DNA from 2 places in the Variovorax sp. GW821-FHT10C12 genome. Region 2 is predicted to be linked to the other one. Evidence: predicted binding sites of a transcription regulator. Region 2 holds the regulator's gene; the other holds the start of a gene.
What was found. Region 2 encodes sigma-54, which starts transcription at its own class of promoters, with help from an activator protein. Its sites were predicted from a motif close to TGGCANGNAANCTGCTTT; they were not measured.

Region 1 (7,085 bases), on a different contig from region 2:
ACCACGGACCTCGCCAACGAGCCGCTCGCCACACGCGGCAACGTGCAGGCCAAGCCGAACTTGCTGTTTCTCCTGGACAACTCCGGCTCGATGAACTGGAGCTACATGCCTGACGAGCTGGGGGCGTCATCGGGCGCCGCAGACCAGCCCAATGGCCATTGGTATGGATACAAGGCGGCCCAGTGCAATGGCATTGCCTACGACCCGAACCTCACCTACACCCCCCCAGTCACGTCGGCGGGTGCGAAGTATGCGGACTCGTCTTTCAACGCTGCGTGGCCCGATGGCTACACCAAGGCCTCGACGATAGATCTTGTCAAGGCAACGACCATCAAAACGTCCTCGATCGGTGTTGGCACAGGCACCAAGACTTTCATCTTCACGGCAGGCACATACAACGACGACTCCTTTGTTCGGGGCGACAGCGTCACGATCACAGGCGTCACCAATTCGGCAGCCACCATGGGCGGTGTCATCACGAGTTGGGGCTGGAGCAACCAGCGGGGCGCATGGACCCTGGCCGTTCGAGTCAGCGAGACGACGGGCAGTGGCTCCTATTCCGACTGGACCGTGACGCTGAACCCCACCTACTACACCTACAAGACATCTGGCACCGAGAAGGCCGTCAACTGGACCTACAGCAGCGACGGCAATGTCGACACGGATGCGCCTTTTTACAAGGAGTGCACGAGCATCGTCGGTGCAACGCCTGGAAGCGACGTCTTCGAGAAGCACACGGTGACGGCCGCGTCGACCGCGGCTGAAAAAACGAACTATGCGAATTGGTATTCGTACTATCGCAAACGCTATCTTCTGATGCGTACCGCAATGGGACGCGCCATCTCGCCGCTGAACGAAAACTACCGTGTCGGCTTCTCGACCATCAGCGACGCCGGCGTGGTGGATGGCGAAAGCAATGGGGGCTCCGGCACCGGCTACTTCCGGGACGTCAAGGACTTCACCCAGACGCAGAAGGACAACTTCTACAGCAGCCTCTACGGTTCCGAGCCTGATGGCAACACGCCGCTGCGCTCCGCGCTTTCCAAGGCAGGGCGCTATTTCGGCAAGCAATTCAACAATCAGTACGACCCGCTGCAGTACTCCTGCCAGCGCAACTACGCATTGCTCTCGACCGACGGTTACTGGAACAGTGGCAAGGGCGTGCGGTTGGATGGCACAGAGGTTGGACAACAGGACGGCGATGAAGTCCGTCCAATGGTTGATGACGCGGTCAGTGTTGTACGAAGCGTTGTCACGTACACGGCCCCCGCTACGGCGACAGAAACCCTGACCCAAACACGCACTGTGACTCTGTCGCGCACAAAGATCTCCGTCGCGTCCGGGACGGGTGGTGGAAGTTGTGGCAGCACGAGGTATCGCGTGACCAAGCAGCTGCAGACCGCAAAACAAACAGAAACGCAAAGATCTGTGACGCCACAACGCGGAACCGCAACATACACAGTCACAACCGTGACCACGGGGGGCGTTGCAGCTACGCCGGTGACCAGTCCGATCACCTATTCAAGCTGGACCAATTCGGGCGTCCCGGACGTTTCGTCCAGCAGAAGCCCAACCCTGACCAACAGCAGTTGGACCGACAGCGGTTCATCCGACCGTTCGACTTGCGTAAGCACAGGCGCAGGCACCGTCACCTACGATCCAGACGCCAACGGCTCCGTCACCAGCGCAACGTCCTTTTCGACTGTCTCGAACAACCAGGCTGTTAGCCAGCCCCCTTCAACGCAATTCACCCCCAGTGCTCCGGTCGAAAGCAAGTCGTTCAACGGTGGCACCTCCAACACGCTCGCCGACGTGGCCCAGTACTACTACAAGACGGACCTTCGAAACGGCAGCAACTGCACGTCCACGTCGTCCCCCAACGGCAGCTCTCAGGACGTGTGCGCGAACATCGTTCGCACCACCGCCACCGACCCCGCCGATTGGCAGCACATGAACACATTCACCATCGGCCTCGGCGTGAGTGGCACGCTGGCATACGACAAGAACTACCTGACCCAAAAGACGGGCGCCTATGCCGACCTCAAGAGCGGCCCGCTCAACTGGCCCTCGCCTGGCAACACGAATTCGACGAAAGACAACAGCATCGGCGGGGATGCCCGCAACGTAGATGACCTCTGGCACACCGCAGTCAACGGTCGCGGACAGTACTACTCAGCACTCAACGCCGGACTGCTGGCAGAGGCCATCAATGGCGTCGTCGCAGCGGTCAAGCAGGTGGATGGTGCCGGTGCGGCCGCATCGACCAGTTCACTGGAACTCGTCGCGGGGAACGACAACCAGGTCTTCCGGGCCAGCTACACGACCCAGGTTTGGACCGGCGATCTGCAAGCCTTTGCGCTCAACGGGAAAGACGCGGTCATCGGCGCGCGCGCCTGGTCCGCGCAAGAGCAACTCGATGCCGCGACGCCCGCGAACCGCAAGATCTACTTCAACAACAGTGGCGCGCTGCTGGGCTTTACCTACGCCAATCTGGGCGGGACGTTGCAAGCACATTTCAACAATCGCATGTGCACGACGGGATTGACCGCGGCTCAATGCGCTTTGCTGTCGACGGATGAAAAGACCGCAGCGAATTCTGGCGCCAACCTCGTCAACTATCTGCGCGGCGTGAAGACGCACGAATCGCAAAGCGCAGGTGCGTCGAATACGACCTTGGCGGCCTTGTATCGCAGCCGCAAACACGTGCTGGGCGACATCGTGAACGGCGCGCCGGTGCATGTCGGGAAGCCGCCTTTCAAGTATGCAGACGCAGGCTATGCGGACTTCGTCGCCGCGAAGGCCACACGAAAGAACGTCGTCTACGTCGCGGCCAACGACGGCATGCTGCATGCCTTCTCGTCCGACAAGTCGGACGGCGGCACCGAACTCTGGGCCTTCGTTCCCACGGCGGTGATGCCCAATATGTACAAGCTGGCGGACACCGGCTATGGCGCCAATCACCAGTACTTCGTGGACGGTGCACCGGTGATGGGGGACATCAAGGTCGGCGACACCTGGAAGACCATCCTCGTGGGCGGACTCAACCTCGGCGGCAAGAGCTACTACGCACTGGACATCACGGACCCCACCAGCCCCTCGATGCTGTGGGAGTTCACCGACGACAACCTGGGTTACAGCTACGGCAATCCGGTCATCACCAAGAAGGCCGACGGCACCTGGGTTGTCGTATTCGCATCCGGGTACAACAACACGGACGGTGACGGCAAGGGCCACTTGTTCGTGCTGAACGCCAACAGCGGCGCGAAGCTGCAGGACATCTCGACCACTGTCGGCAGCGTTAGCGCTCCCAGCGGCCTGGCCAAGATCAACGCATGGATCGACGATGTGGGGAACAACACCAGCAAGCGCTTCTACGGCGGCGACATGCTGGGCAACCTGTGGCGCTTCGATATCGACGGACTGATCGAACCCAAGCGCGCGGCACTGAAGCTCGCGGTCTTCCAGGTCGGAAGCACCCCGCAGCCCATCAGCACGAAACCCGAAACGGTGGAAATCGCGGGCAAGCCCGTGATCATCGTGGGAACTGGCCGCTACCTGGGTCAGAACGACATCACAGACACCACCCAGCAATCCGTCTACGCGGTGAAGGACCCCTTGACCAACAACGGCTGGGGCGATGTGCGTACCGACACGACCAACTTCGTGCGACAAACCTTCACGCTCGACGGCACGGAGAGAGAGGCAAAGACGGCCTCCGTGTCCAACAATGCCGTCAATTTCTCAACGAAGGCGGGATGGTGGATCGACCTGCCACACGGCAGAGAACGTGTCGCGACCAACCTGGGCCTGCAACTCAACACCCTCGCGATTGCGACCGCCATTCCCAACGGCGACGCCTGCGCATCGGGAGGCTCGTCATGGCGCTACTATCTCAACGCGGCCAATGGCGGCGTGGTGACCACCAACCCGGCGGGGGCGCTGTGGAGCGAAAACTCGCTGATTGTCGGGATGAGCTGGGTGAAGGACAGTGACGGCAATATCCGCATCATCTATCAACGGAGCAACGGAGATCTGGGCTCTGAGGTTCCTCCGGTCCCACCTTCGTCGGGCGGGGGAGTCGCGCATCGGACTTCGTGGCGAGAGTTGGTGAACTAGATGCCGTATCTGATCCGCCCTGCCAAAGCGTAGATTGACACCTGCGAAGGCCAGATAGCCGGGCTGTTGAAGCCGATCAGAGACGCCCGATGAACTTCGTCGGGCGATTTCAATTTCAGGGCAGGTACGGTCTCTGCGCGACCCAGTGCGGCGAGAGCACCTCGCAAACGAGCTCGATCACGGTGTATTCACGCGCATCGCATTAGCGGCCACACCAACCCCAGGGCGGCTCCGAACCCAATGGCGGCAAGCTCTTGCTCTACTCACCCCGGGAGAAGCTTTTGCGAGAGTCCGAAGGCTCTTTGCGATACCTGCCCGGTCCTTCTTCAGTACATCCGATCACCACCTCGAACAGTTGGGCATTCGTGTTGGCTTCGCGAAGCTGCACCTCGGGGATGTCGACCTTCTGCTCGGTGAGTCGATGGCATGGACGCGGAAGAGAATTTCTTGGCCGATACAGGCATGGGCAGCCGAGAGGATGCCGAATACCAGTTCTGGTAGCCATGCCAATACGGTCGAGCGGCTCCGGATACCGTAGCGCTATTGGACCGGCCTTAGCTGCGTTCGCTTTCTTGATTGAAAAACCAAGAGTCTGCGCGCCTCGCACCTGACTCCATTGGCCGGCCTTCCTTGAGGGAAAAGGTGCCAGTCCACCAAGACTGGACGCGAGGATTAAAAAGCAAAAAGCCGCCCGAAGGCGGCTTGGTCATGGCCGTTCTGATCGGCCTCAGATCTAGACTTAGGTGCAAGTCTTAGGACGAACCGACTGGTCCAGGCTGGAGGTGCAGCGCCACTCGGCGTTCGAAGCGGTGTATGTGAAGGAAATGGTGCCGTTCTTCAGCTTGTCGTTCACGGCCGCGCCCTTGAACGTTGCCTTGAGTTCGCAGCTGGTAGCTGCGGTCGGAATAGCTTCGATTTTAGCGACGTACTGACCAGACAGCGTGAAGTTGTTGTCCTTATGCAGAGCGCCAGCTTCGATAGCCGGCGTCCCTGCAGGAACTCCGCCAGGACCAGCGGGCACCGCGGGAACTGCGTCGTTGGTGCTGCAGGCCTGCGCCAAACCTTGGGAGCCGGCGATCTCCATGAGCGGGGTCTTCAGGCCAGCGAGCAGGTTCATCGCTTCAGTGGTCTGAGCGCGAGCCGTGTAGTTTTGGTACTGCGGCAGAGCCACAGCTGCCAAGATACCAATGATCGCCACAACGATCATCAATTCGATCAGGGTGAAACCCTTTTGCACATTGCGCGCGATAGAACGACGGTTCATTCGATTAACTCCAGGTTGGTTTGTAGAGCCCGGGAACCAGCCCGGAGCGGGATCACTTCCGCAGCATCCGTGCCACCCGGTTTCCCCACCCAGCAGCCCCCGTTCGGGCCGACTTTGGTCACAAGATGGTTACATGATGTGACACAACTCGCACTCAGATGCCAATTGTGTCGACAAATTTGTCATGCCCGACCGGCCCCGGTCAGAAGGTCAGCACCCCGTTCGCCTTGAGCCAGCGGATGTCCCGCTGCGCCAACCCTGCCACCTCCCGCCCTGCCAGCATCTCGATCTGGCTCATGATTTCTTCGGTCTCCGCCGGCTTGGTGTGGGTGATGTAGATCGGGTATTGCTTGCCCGGATCAATGTGCGCCAGTTCGTGCGCCAGCGCCACCGGCGACAGGTGCAGGCTGCGTTCGGCCAAGGCCTCTTCGCGGGAGCTGAAGGCCGTTTCGATGACCAGCATCGCCACGTCGATCGCGTTGACGCGCTCCCAGAACGGCGGGTTGCGTTCGGTGTCGCCGCTGAAGACCCAGTGAGCGCCGCCTTCGGCCCGACGGATGGCGAAGCCGCAGGCCGGCACGGTGTGGACCGCCGGCAGCACTTCGATCAGCTTGGGAGCGTCGCGCCCCAGCTCGAGGCACTGCCCGACTGCGATCTCGTGAAAGCTCACGAAGGGCGATTCGGGGCTGGGAATGCGTTCGAAATTCGGCCAGATGACGTTGTTGAACACATGCGCGCGCAGCGCGTCGATGGTGGCCGCCAGGGCGTGCACGCGCAGCGGCCGGGCACGGCGGCTGCCGACGGCGTCGAGCATCAGGGGCAGGGCGGCGATGTGGTCGAGGTGCGAGTGGGTGAGCACCACGTCGTCGATGGCGGCCATCTCGTCGAGGGTGAGATCGCCGACGCCCGTGCCGGCGTCCACGAGCAGGTCCGCATCGACCAGGAACGAGGTGGTGCGGCAGTCCTTGGCGATGGCGCCCGAGCAACCCAGCACGCGTACCTGCATTGTGGAAGACCCCTTGGTTGCGTCTGTCGTCATTTGGTGTCGAACCGGGTGGCGCCGTCCCAGTCCGGGTCTTGCGGGCGTAGCGCCATCGAGGCTAAACGCTGTGCATAGAGCTGGTAAAGGACTTTTTTGGCATCCGCGGCGAGCAGGGGAGCCAGCAAGTTTCGGCCCAGCGCCCAATCCTGGCGGCGGTAGGCGGCGAGCACCTGGTTCCAGCGGTCGAGCTGCTGCGATGTGTCCTGCGCCTCAGCGCCGACCTGCGCCGAAAGCGGGGTGTAGATGGCGACGGCCTGGGCCTTGCCCTTGACGCGCACGCTGTCGAGCTCCTGCCAGACGAAGCCGGGCGCCGCTTCGCGGGTCGCGCCGCTGGCCACGATCTCGACCCCGTAGTGTCCGCTCAGGCCCTCGAGCCGGGAGGCGAGATTGACCGCGTCACCGACCACGGTATAGCTGCGGCGCGCGGTCGAGCCCATGTCGCCCACACTCATGAGGCCACTGTTCAGGCCGATGCCGGCGCTGATCTCGGGACGGCCGTTGGCGCGGTGCTGGCGGTTGATGTCGTGCACGGCGGCGGCCATGTCGATCGCCGCCTGCACGGCGAGCGCGGCGTGGCCGGGCGTGTCGATCGGCGCGCCCCAGAAGGCCATGACGCAGTCGCCCATGTATTTGTCGACGGTGCCGCGGTGTGCACTGATCACC
Region 2 (7,085 bases):
ACTTTTCGCTGGCCGCCACTTCGATCGGGCTGCTTTCGCTGGCTGCCGTTCCGGCACACGCCCAGCGCGCCCCCAAGGCCGGCTCCGATTTCCTCGTGCTCGACAAGCGCGTGCCCGTCGATGCATCCGCCGGCAAGGTCGAGGTGGTCGAGTTCTTCTCGTACAACTGCCCGCATTGCAACGACTTCGAGCCCTCGCTCGAAGCCTGGGTCAAGGCAGCCCCGAAGGAAGTGGCGTTCCGCCGCATCCCGGTGCCTTTCGTGGGCAACGACGTCGAAGCCAAGCAGCGCCTGTACTTCACGCTCGAAGCCATGGGCAAGCTGGAGGAATACCACCCGAAGGTGTTCGCCGCGATCCACGCGCAGCGTCAGAACCTGAACGGCGAAGCCAACATCCAGGCCTGGGCCGAGCGTGCCGGCCTCGACGGCGCCAAGTTCAAGGAAACATTTGCGTCCTTCGGCGTGGCCAGCAAGGCCCGTCGCGCGTCGCAGCAGACCGAGGCCTACAAGGTCGCCGGCGTGCCGGCCCTGGCCGTGGCAGGCCGCTGGTATGTCGACGGCGAAACCGCCGGCAGCATGGCCAAGGTGCTGCAGGTCGCGACCTTCCTCATCGGCGAAGCCAAGAAGGGCTGACCGCCCCGACGACCTGTCGACCTGGTTTTTGGGTCGAATGCAAGGCCCGCTTCGGCGGGCTTTTTCATTGGTGGCGGTGGGCAATTGCCATCCCACGCATACAATGTTTCAGAGCAAGTTTCGTGCCTTTATGACATTGCCCTCCATCCCCACATTCCCCACCCTTCGTCGCCTCGGCCGCCTGGCCTTCGGCGCGCTGTTGCTGGCCGGAGCCGCCTCCGGCGCCCTGGCTGAAACCGCCGACCGCACCAAGCCGATGAACATCGAGTCCGACTCGATGCGCTACGACGACCTGAAACAGACCAGCGTGTTCACCGGCAACGTGCTGGTCACGAAGGGCACGATCATCATCCGCGGTGCGCGGCTGGACGTGCGCCAGGACGCCGAGGGCTACCAGTACGGCGTGGTCACGGCGGCGCCCGGCAAGCTGGCCTATTACAAGCAGAAGCGCAACGCCGGCGACGAGTGGATCGAGGGCGAGTCGGAAGTCATCGAGTACGACAGCCGCGCCGACAACGTCAAGTTCATCCGCCGCGCCGTCATGCGCCGCCTGATCGGCGCCACGGCCAACGACGAGAGCAGCGGCGCGCTGATCGTCTACGACCAGAGCAACGACACCTACACCGTCAACGGTTCCCTCGTGCCGCCGAACGCCGGCGTCTCGGCGGGTGGCGGCGGCCGCGTGAAGGCCATCCTCACGCCGAAGGCCACGCCGGCCCCGGCGGCGCCCGGCTCCGCGCCGGCAGCCGGCGGCAAGAAGCCCGCGGCCCCGGCGCCCACCCCCGCGCCCGGCGCCGGGCTGCGCTCGAGCACCACACTGGGCGGCACCGAAGGGGAAGGGCGCAAGTGATCGAAACCGCAGGAATCCCGCCCGCCGACGGCGTCCCGGGCAGCCGCCTCGTGGCGCGCGGCCTCAAGAAGAGCTACGGCAGCCGCACGGTCGTCAAAGACGTGTCGCTTGATGTGCAGAAGGGCGAAGTCGTCGGACTGCTCGGCCCCAACGGCGCGGGCAAGACCACCTCGTTCTACATGATCGTCGGGCTGGTGCGCGCCGACGCTGGCGAGATCACCATCGACGGCGAGCCCATCGCCCACATGCCGATCCACCGCCGCGCGCGCATGGGCCTGAGCTACCTGCCGCAGGAAGCCTCGATCTTCCGCAAGCTCACGGTCGAGGAAAACGTGCGTGCCGTGCTCGAGCTGCAACGCGAGCCCGACGCCAACGGCCGCCTGGTGGCGCTGTCCAAGCAGCACATCGACGAGCGCCTGACCGACCTGCTGGCCGACCTGCGCGTCGACCACCTGCGCGATTCGCCTGCGCTCGCCCTGTCGGGCGGCGAGCGCCGCCGCGTTGAAATCGCGCGCGCGCTGGCCACCCAGCCGCGCTTCATCCTGCTGGACGAGCCCTTCGCCGGCATCGACCCGATCGCGGTGATCGAGATTCAGCGGATCATCAGTTTCCTGAAGGAACGTGGCATCGGCGTGCTCATCACCGACCACAACGTGCGTGAAACGCTGGGCATCTGCGATCACGCGTTCATCATCAGCGACGGGCACGTGCTGGCACAAGGCACACCCTCGGAGATCGTCGACAACGCCGAGGTACGCAGGGTGTACCTGGGCGAGCACTTCCGCATGTAAGGGAGGGTCGGGTCTCCATGAAGCAAGGGCTGTCCCTTCGCGTCTCGCAGCATCTGGCCTTGACGCCGCAGCTGCAGCAGTCCATTCGCCTGCTCCAACTCTCCACGCTCGAACTGAGCCAGGAGGTGGAGCAGATGCTGGACGAGAACCCGTTCCTCGAACGCACCGCGGAAGAAGCGGCGCGCGAGGAGTTCGGGCTCGATGCTGTCGACACGCCCGTGCCGCGCGACGATGGGGGTGAAACCGGCGAGGGCGACTTCGCCCCGGCGCCGACCAGCAGCGCGACGACCACCACCAGCGAAGCCACGTCCACGCCCGACTCCGACGGCCCCGCCGCCGAGATCACCGAGCGCGAGCCCGACTGGGAAGGCGACGGCACCGTCGAGATGGCGCCCGACGACAGCGAGTGGGGCAGCGATGCGCCTGCGCGCCAGAACAACCTGGGCGACGACGAGCGTGCCGACGCCACCGAACTCGCGCGCAGCCAGGAGTCGCTGCAGTCCTTCCTGCACCGCCAGGCGCTGAGCCTGCGGCTCAATGAAAACGACTGCGCCGCGCTGCGCTTCCTGATCGAATCGCTCAACGACGACGGCTACCTCGAAGACTCGCTGCCCGCGCTGGCCTCGGGCCTGGCGGGCGACGACAACGACCAGTTCGACGACCTCGTGCACCACTTCCAGGTGGCGCTGGGCCTGCTGCAGAGCCTGGAGCCGGTCGGCGTCGGTGCGCGCGACCTCGGCGAATGCCTGAGCATCCAGCTGAAGGCGCTCGCCAGCGAAGACGAGACCGAGGCCGAAGCGCTCATCCGCAAGACCGCCATCGCGATCTGCAAGCAGCCGATGGAGCTGCTCGCGCGGCGCGACTTCAAGCGCCTGGCCACGCTCACGCGCACCAACGAAGAGCTGGTGCGCTCGGCGCTGCAGATCATTGCGCGCCTGGAGCCCAAGCCGGGCCGCCGTTTTGTCGACGTCGAACGCAACATCATCATTCCCGACGTGATCGTCACCAAGACGGGCCGCGGCACCAACATCAAGTTCCGCGTCATGCTGAACCCCGAGGTCATGCCGCGCCTGCGCGTGCACGACATCTACGCCGGTGCGCTCAAGTCGCACAAGGGCGAGGGCAGCCAGGCTCTGTCGCAGCGGCTGCAGGAGGCGCGCTGGTTCATCAAGAACATCCAGCAGCGCTTCGACACCATCCTGCGCGTGAGCAACGCCATCGTCGAGCGGCAGAAGAGCTATTTCGTGCACGGCGAACTCGCGATGCGCCCGCTGGTGCTGCGCGAGATCGCCGACGAGCTGGGCCTGCACGAATCGACCATCTCGCGCGTGACCACCGCCAAGTACATGTCGACGCCCTTCGGCACGGTCGAGCTCAAGTACTTCTTCGGCTCGGCGCTGGGCACCGAGACCGGCGGCAACGCGTCGAGCACGGCGGTGCGCGCGCTGATCAAGCAGTTCGTGAGTTCCGAGAGCATCAAGAAGCCGCTGTCCGACAGCCAGATCTCCGAGATGCTGAAAGAGCAGGGCATCGAGTGCGCGCGCCGCACCGTCGCCAAGTACCGCGAGGCCCTGCGCATCGCGCCCGCCAACCTGCGCAAGGCACTCTAGAAAACCGACGATGACGAGCCGCCTGCTGTCGCGCTGTGGGCATTGGGTGGTCGTCATTGCGGCGGCGCTGCTGTTCGCCGGCTGCGCCACGCTGCCCGACGAGGCACCGCGCCCGCCCACCAAGACCATCGCCGTCTCGGCCGACACCGCGCTCGGCAAGATCGCGCTGGCCTCGCAGCCCGACCCCGACCTCAGCGGCTTTCGCCTGATGCCCGGCGGCGACTTCGCCTTCGACACGCGGCTGCAGCTGGCGCGCCGCGCGCAGCGCACGCTCGACGTGCAGTACTACCAGATCGAGAACGACGAGACCGGCCGCTACCTGCTGCGCACCCTGCGCGATGCGGCCCAGCGCGGCGTGCGCGTGCGTCTGTTGATGGACGACCTGTACACCTCGGGCGAAGACGAGCTGCTGCTCGGGCTGGCCGCCACGCCGAACGTCGAGCTGCGTCTGTTCAACCCGTTCCCGGCCGGGCGCGGCAGCCTGCTCAAGCGCTTCACCGCGTCGCTGTTCGACTTCAGCCGCGTCAACCGCCGCATGCACAACAAGCTCTTCATCGCCGACGGCGCGATGGCGGTGGCGGGCGGGCGCAACATCGGCAACCAGTACTTCCGCCGCACCACCGGCCCGAACTTCATCGACCTCGACACCTTCGTCACGGGTGCGCTGATCCCGCGCCTGGGCGTGCTGTTCGACCAGTACTGGAACAGCCCGCACGTGCGCCCGATCGGCGCGGTCGTGCACACCGACCTGCCGCGCGAAGAACTGCAGCGCCGCTTCGACGCCGCCACCGGCCCCGACACCACGCCGCCGCCGCCCAGGCCCGCGCCCAACGACCTGCTGGGCTACAGCCCGGTGGCCGACGACCTCGACGCCGGCAAGCTGGGCCTGATCTGGACCACAGCCGAGGCCTATGCCGATTCGCCCGACCGCGTGATCGGCAAGACCGCGTCGTATGGCGGCGTGCCGCTGCTCGACGTGGACAGCGTGCGCTACAACGTGGTCGAGCAGATGCGCCGCGCGCGCAGCGAGGTGACGCTGGTCTCGCCCTACCTGATCCCGGGCGCGTCGGGGCTGGAGGTGATGCGCGAGATCCGCGGGCGCAACGTGAAGATCAGCGTGGTCACCAACTCGCTCGCCGCCACCGACGAACCGCTGGTCCACACCGCCTACCGCCGCTACCGCGCCGACATGCTCGCGTTGGGCGCCGAGCTGCACGAGCTGAGTTCCGCGCGCACGCGGCGCAGCGTGCGCCTCGGCCTGTTCGGCACGTCGGTGGGCCGGCTGCACGCCAAGTCGGCGGTGATCGACCAGCGCATCCTGTTCGTCGGCTCGATGAATTTCGATCCGCGCTCCGAGATTCACAACACCGAGATCGGCCTGTTCATCCGCAGCCCCGAGATGGCGCAGCAGACCCTGAAGCTGCTCGATGTGCTCAAGCAGCAGGGCGCCTACCGGCTGCGCTTTGCCGAAGGCGCCGATGCGGGCGCCACCGGCTCGCGGCGCATCGAGTGGGTCAGCGAGGAAGGCGGCAAGACCACCGTGCTGCACGAAGAGCCCGACTCGGGCTTCTGGGACCGCACCATGCTCGAGTTGCTGTCGCCGCTCACGCCCGAGAGCCTGCTCTAGGGCCTCAGGTGCCGCGCACGGCCGACCACACGAGCCGCAGGCCCAGCAGTCCCATCACGCCGCCGGCCGCGCGGTCGATCCAGGTCTTGTAGCGCAGGTAGGCCGCGCGCGGCGCGGCCGAGGACAGTGCCAGCGCGACGATCGCGTACCAGCCCGTCTCGATGCAGAAGATCACGGCCGGCACGGCGAGCGCCAGCACCAGCGGCACCTCGCGCGGCAGGAAGGCCGCGAAGATGCTCGCGTACACCACCGCCGTCTTCGGGTTGCTGATCTGCGTGGCCAGGCCGAGCAGGAAGGTGCGTCCGCTGCGGCCTTGCTGGCGCGGCGAGGCGTCCGTGTCGGGTGTGATCGCGAGCGGCTGACGCGCGCCGCGCCAGATGCGAAAGCCCAGGTAGATCAGGTAGGCGCCGCCGAAGGCCTTGATCGCGAGGTACAGCCCCGGCACCGCGAGGAACGCCGCCTGCAGCCCGGCCAGCGCCGCGATGGAGAACGCCAGCCCGCCGGCGCCCATGCCCAGGGCGGCAGCCAGCCCGTCGCTGCGCGAGGCCACGGCGGTGCGCGCCACCATCACGAAGCTCGGGCCCGGGCTCATCGCGCCGACGGCCATGGCGCCGGCGATGCCGAGCAGGGAAAGGGTGGTGTCCATCATCGCGTGGTTCCTTGCGTCGTCGTCATTGCTGCACGTTCACGGCTTCGACCTGCACCAGCAGCTTCACCTTGTTCTCGAAGCCGAAGTTCAGGCCCCAGGTGATGCCCCAGTCGCTGCGCTGCACGGTGGCCTCGAAGTCGCCGCCGCAGACCTGGCGGTTGATGAGCGGGTTCAGGTAGCAGTTGAAGCGCACGGCCTTCAGCGTCACCGGCTTGGTCTGGCCCATGAGCGTGAGCGTGCCGGGCACGTCGGTCACCTTGTCGCCGCTGAAGTCGATGCGCTCGGCCACGAAGCGGCCGGTGGGGAATTCGGCCACGTTGAAGAAGTCCTTGCTCTGCACGTGGCGGTTGAGCAGGTCGACGCCGGTGTTGATGGAGCTGATGTCCATCGTGATGTCGACCTTGCCGCTGGCGCCGGTGCCGTCGATCTGCACCGAGCCGTCCTTGGTGCTGAAGCGGCCGCGGTTGGTGGTGGTGCCGTAGTGGCCCATCTCGTACATCACGAAGGTGTGGGTCGGGTCGATCACGTAGCTCGCATTTTTGGCCGGCCCGCCCGCGGGCTTGGCGGCCAGCGGCGGCGCGGTGTATTCCTGGGCCGTGGCGGCCAGGGGCAGGGCCGCGCCCGCGCAAAGGGCCGCGGCGAAGAAGAGCTTGTTCATGGCAAAGGAAGAAGGATGCATGGGAAATGAAATCGTCGTCACAGCGGCCCGAGGCCCGCGAGCGTCAGCTTGAAGCGCACCTGCACCTCGTTGCCGACCACCGAGGTGTCGGTCCATTCGCCGTCGCCCACCTTGTAGTCGAGCCGCTGGATCGTGAGCGTGCCCGTGGCGACCGAATACGCGCCGCCCGACGACACGATGCTCACGGGCACCGTCACGACCTTGCTGACGCCCTTGATGGTGAGCTTGCCGGCCATCTCGAAGCGGC

Region 1: AC07OH_RS25490 (pilin) is a predicted target of sigma-54. The motif match lies at 5,438-5,455, and genes of this name have one in related genera.

What each region holds. Positions count from the first base shown of each region.
Region 1 is NZ_JBWKNE010000007.1:169,082-176,166, reverse strand. It holds gene AC07OH_RS25495 (pilus assembly protein) at 1-4,116, shown strand, start outside; gene AC07OH_RS25490 (pilin) at 4,856-5,380, opposite strand; gene AC07OH_RS25485 (3',5'-cyclic-nucleotide phosphodiesterase) at 5,583-6,386, opposite strand; gene AC07OH_RS25480 (CHASE2 domain-containing protein) at 6,416-7,085, opposite strand, start outside.
Region 2 is NZ_JBWKNE010000005.1:357,393-364,477, forward strand. It holds gene AC07OH_RS22975 (thiol:disulfide interchange protein DsbA/DsbL) at 1-632, shown strand, start outside; gene lptA (lipopolysaccharide transport periplasmic protein LptA) at 763-1,482, shown strand; gene lptB (LPS export ABC transporter ATP-binding protein) at 1,479-2,273, shown strand; gene rpoN (RNA polymerase factor sigma-54) at 2,291-3,883, shown strand; gene AC07OH_RS22995 (phospholipase D family protein) at 3,894-5,510, shown strand; gene AC07OH_RS23000 (LysE family translocator) at 5,515-6,159, opposite strand; gene AC07OH_RS23005 (YceI family protein) at 6,182-6,817, opposite strand; gene AC07OH_RS23010 (YceI family protein) at 6,856-7,085, opposite strand, start outside.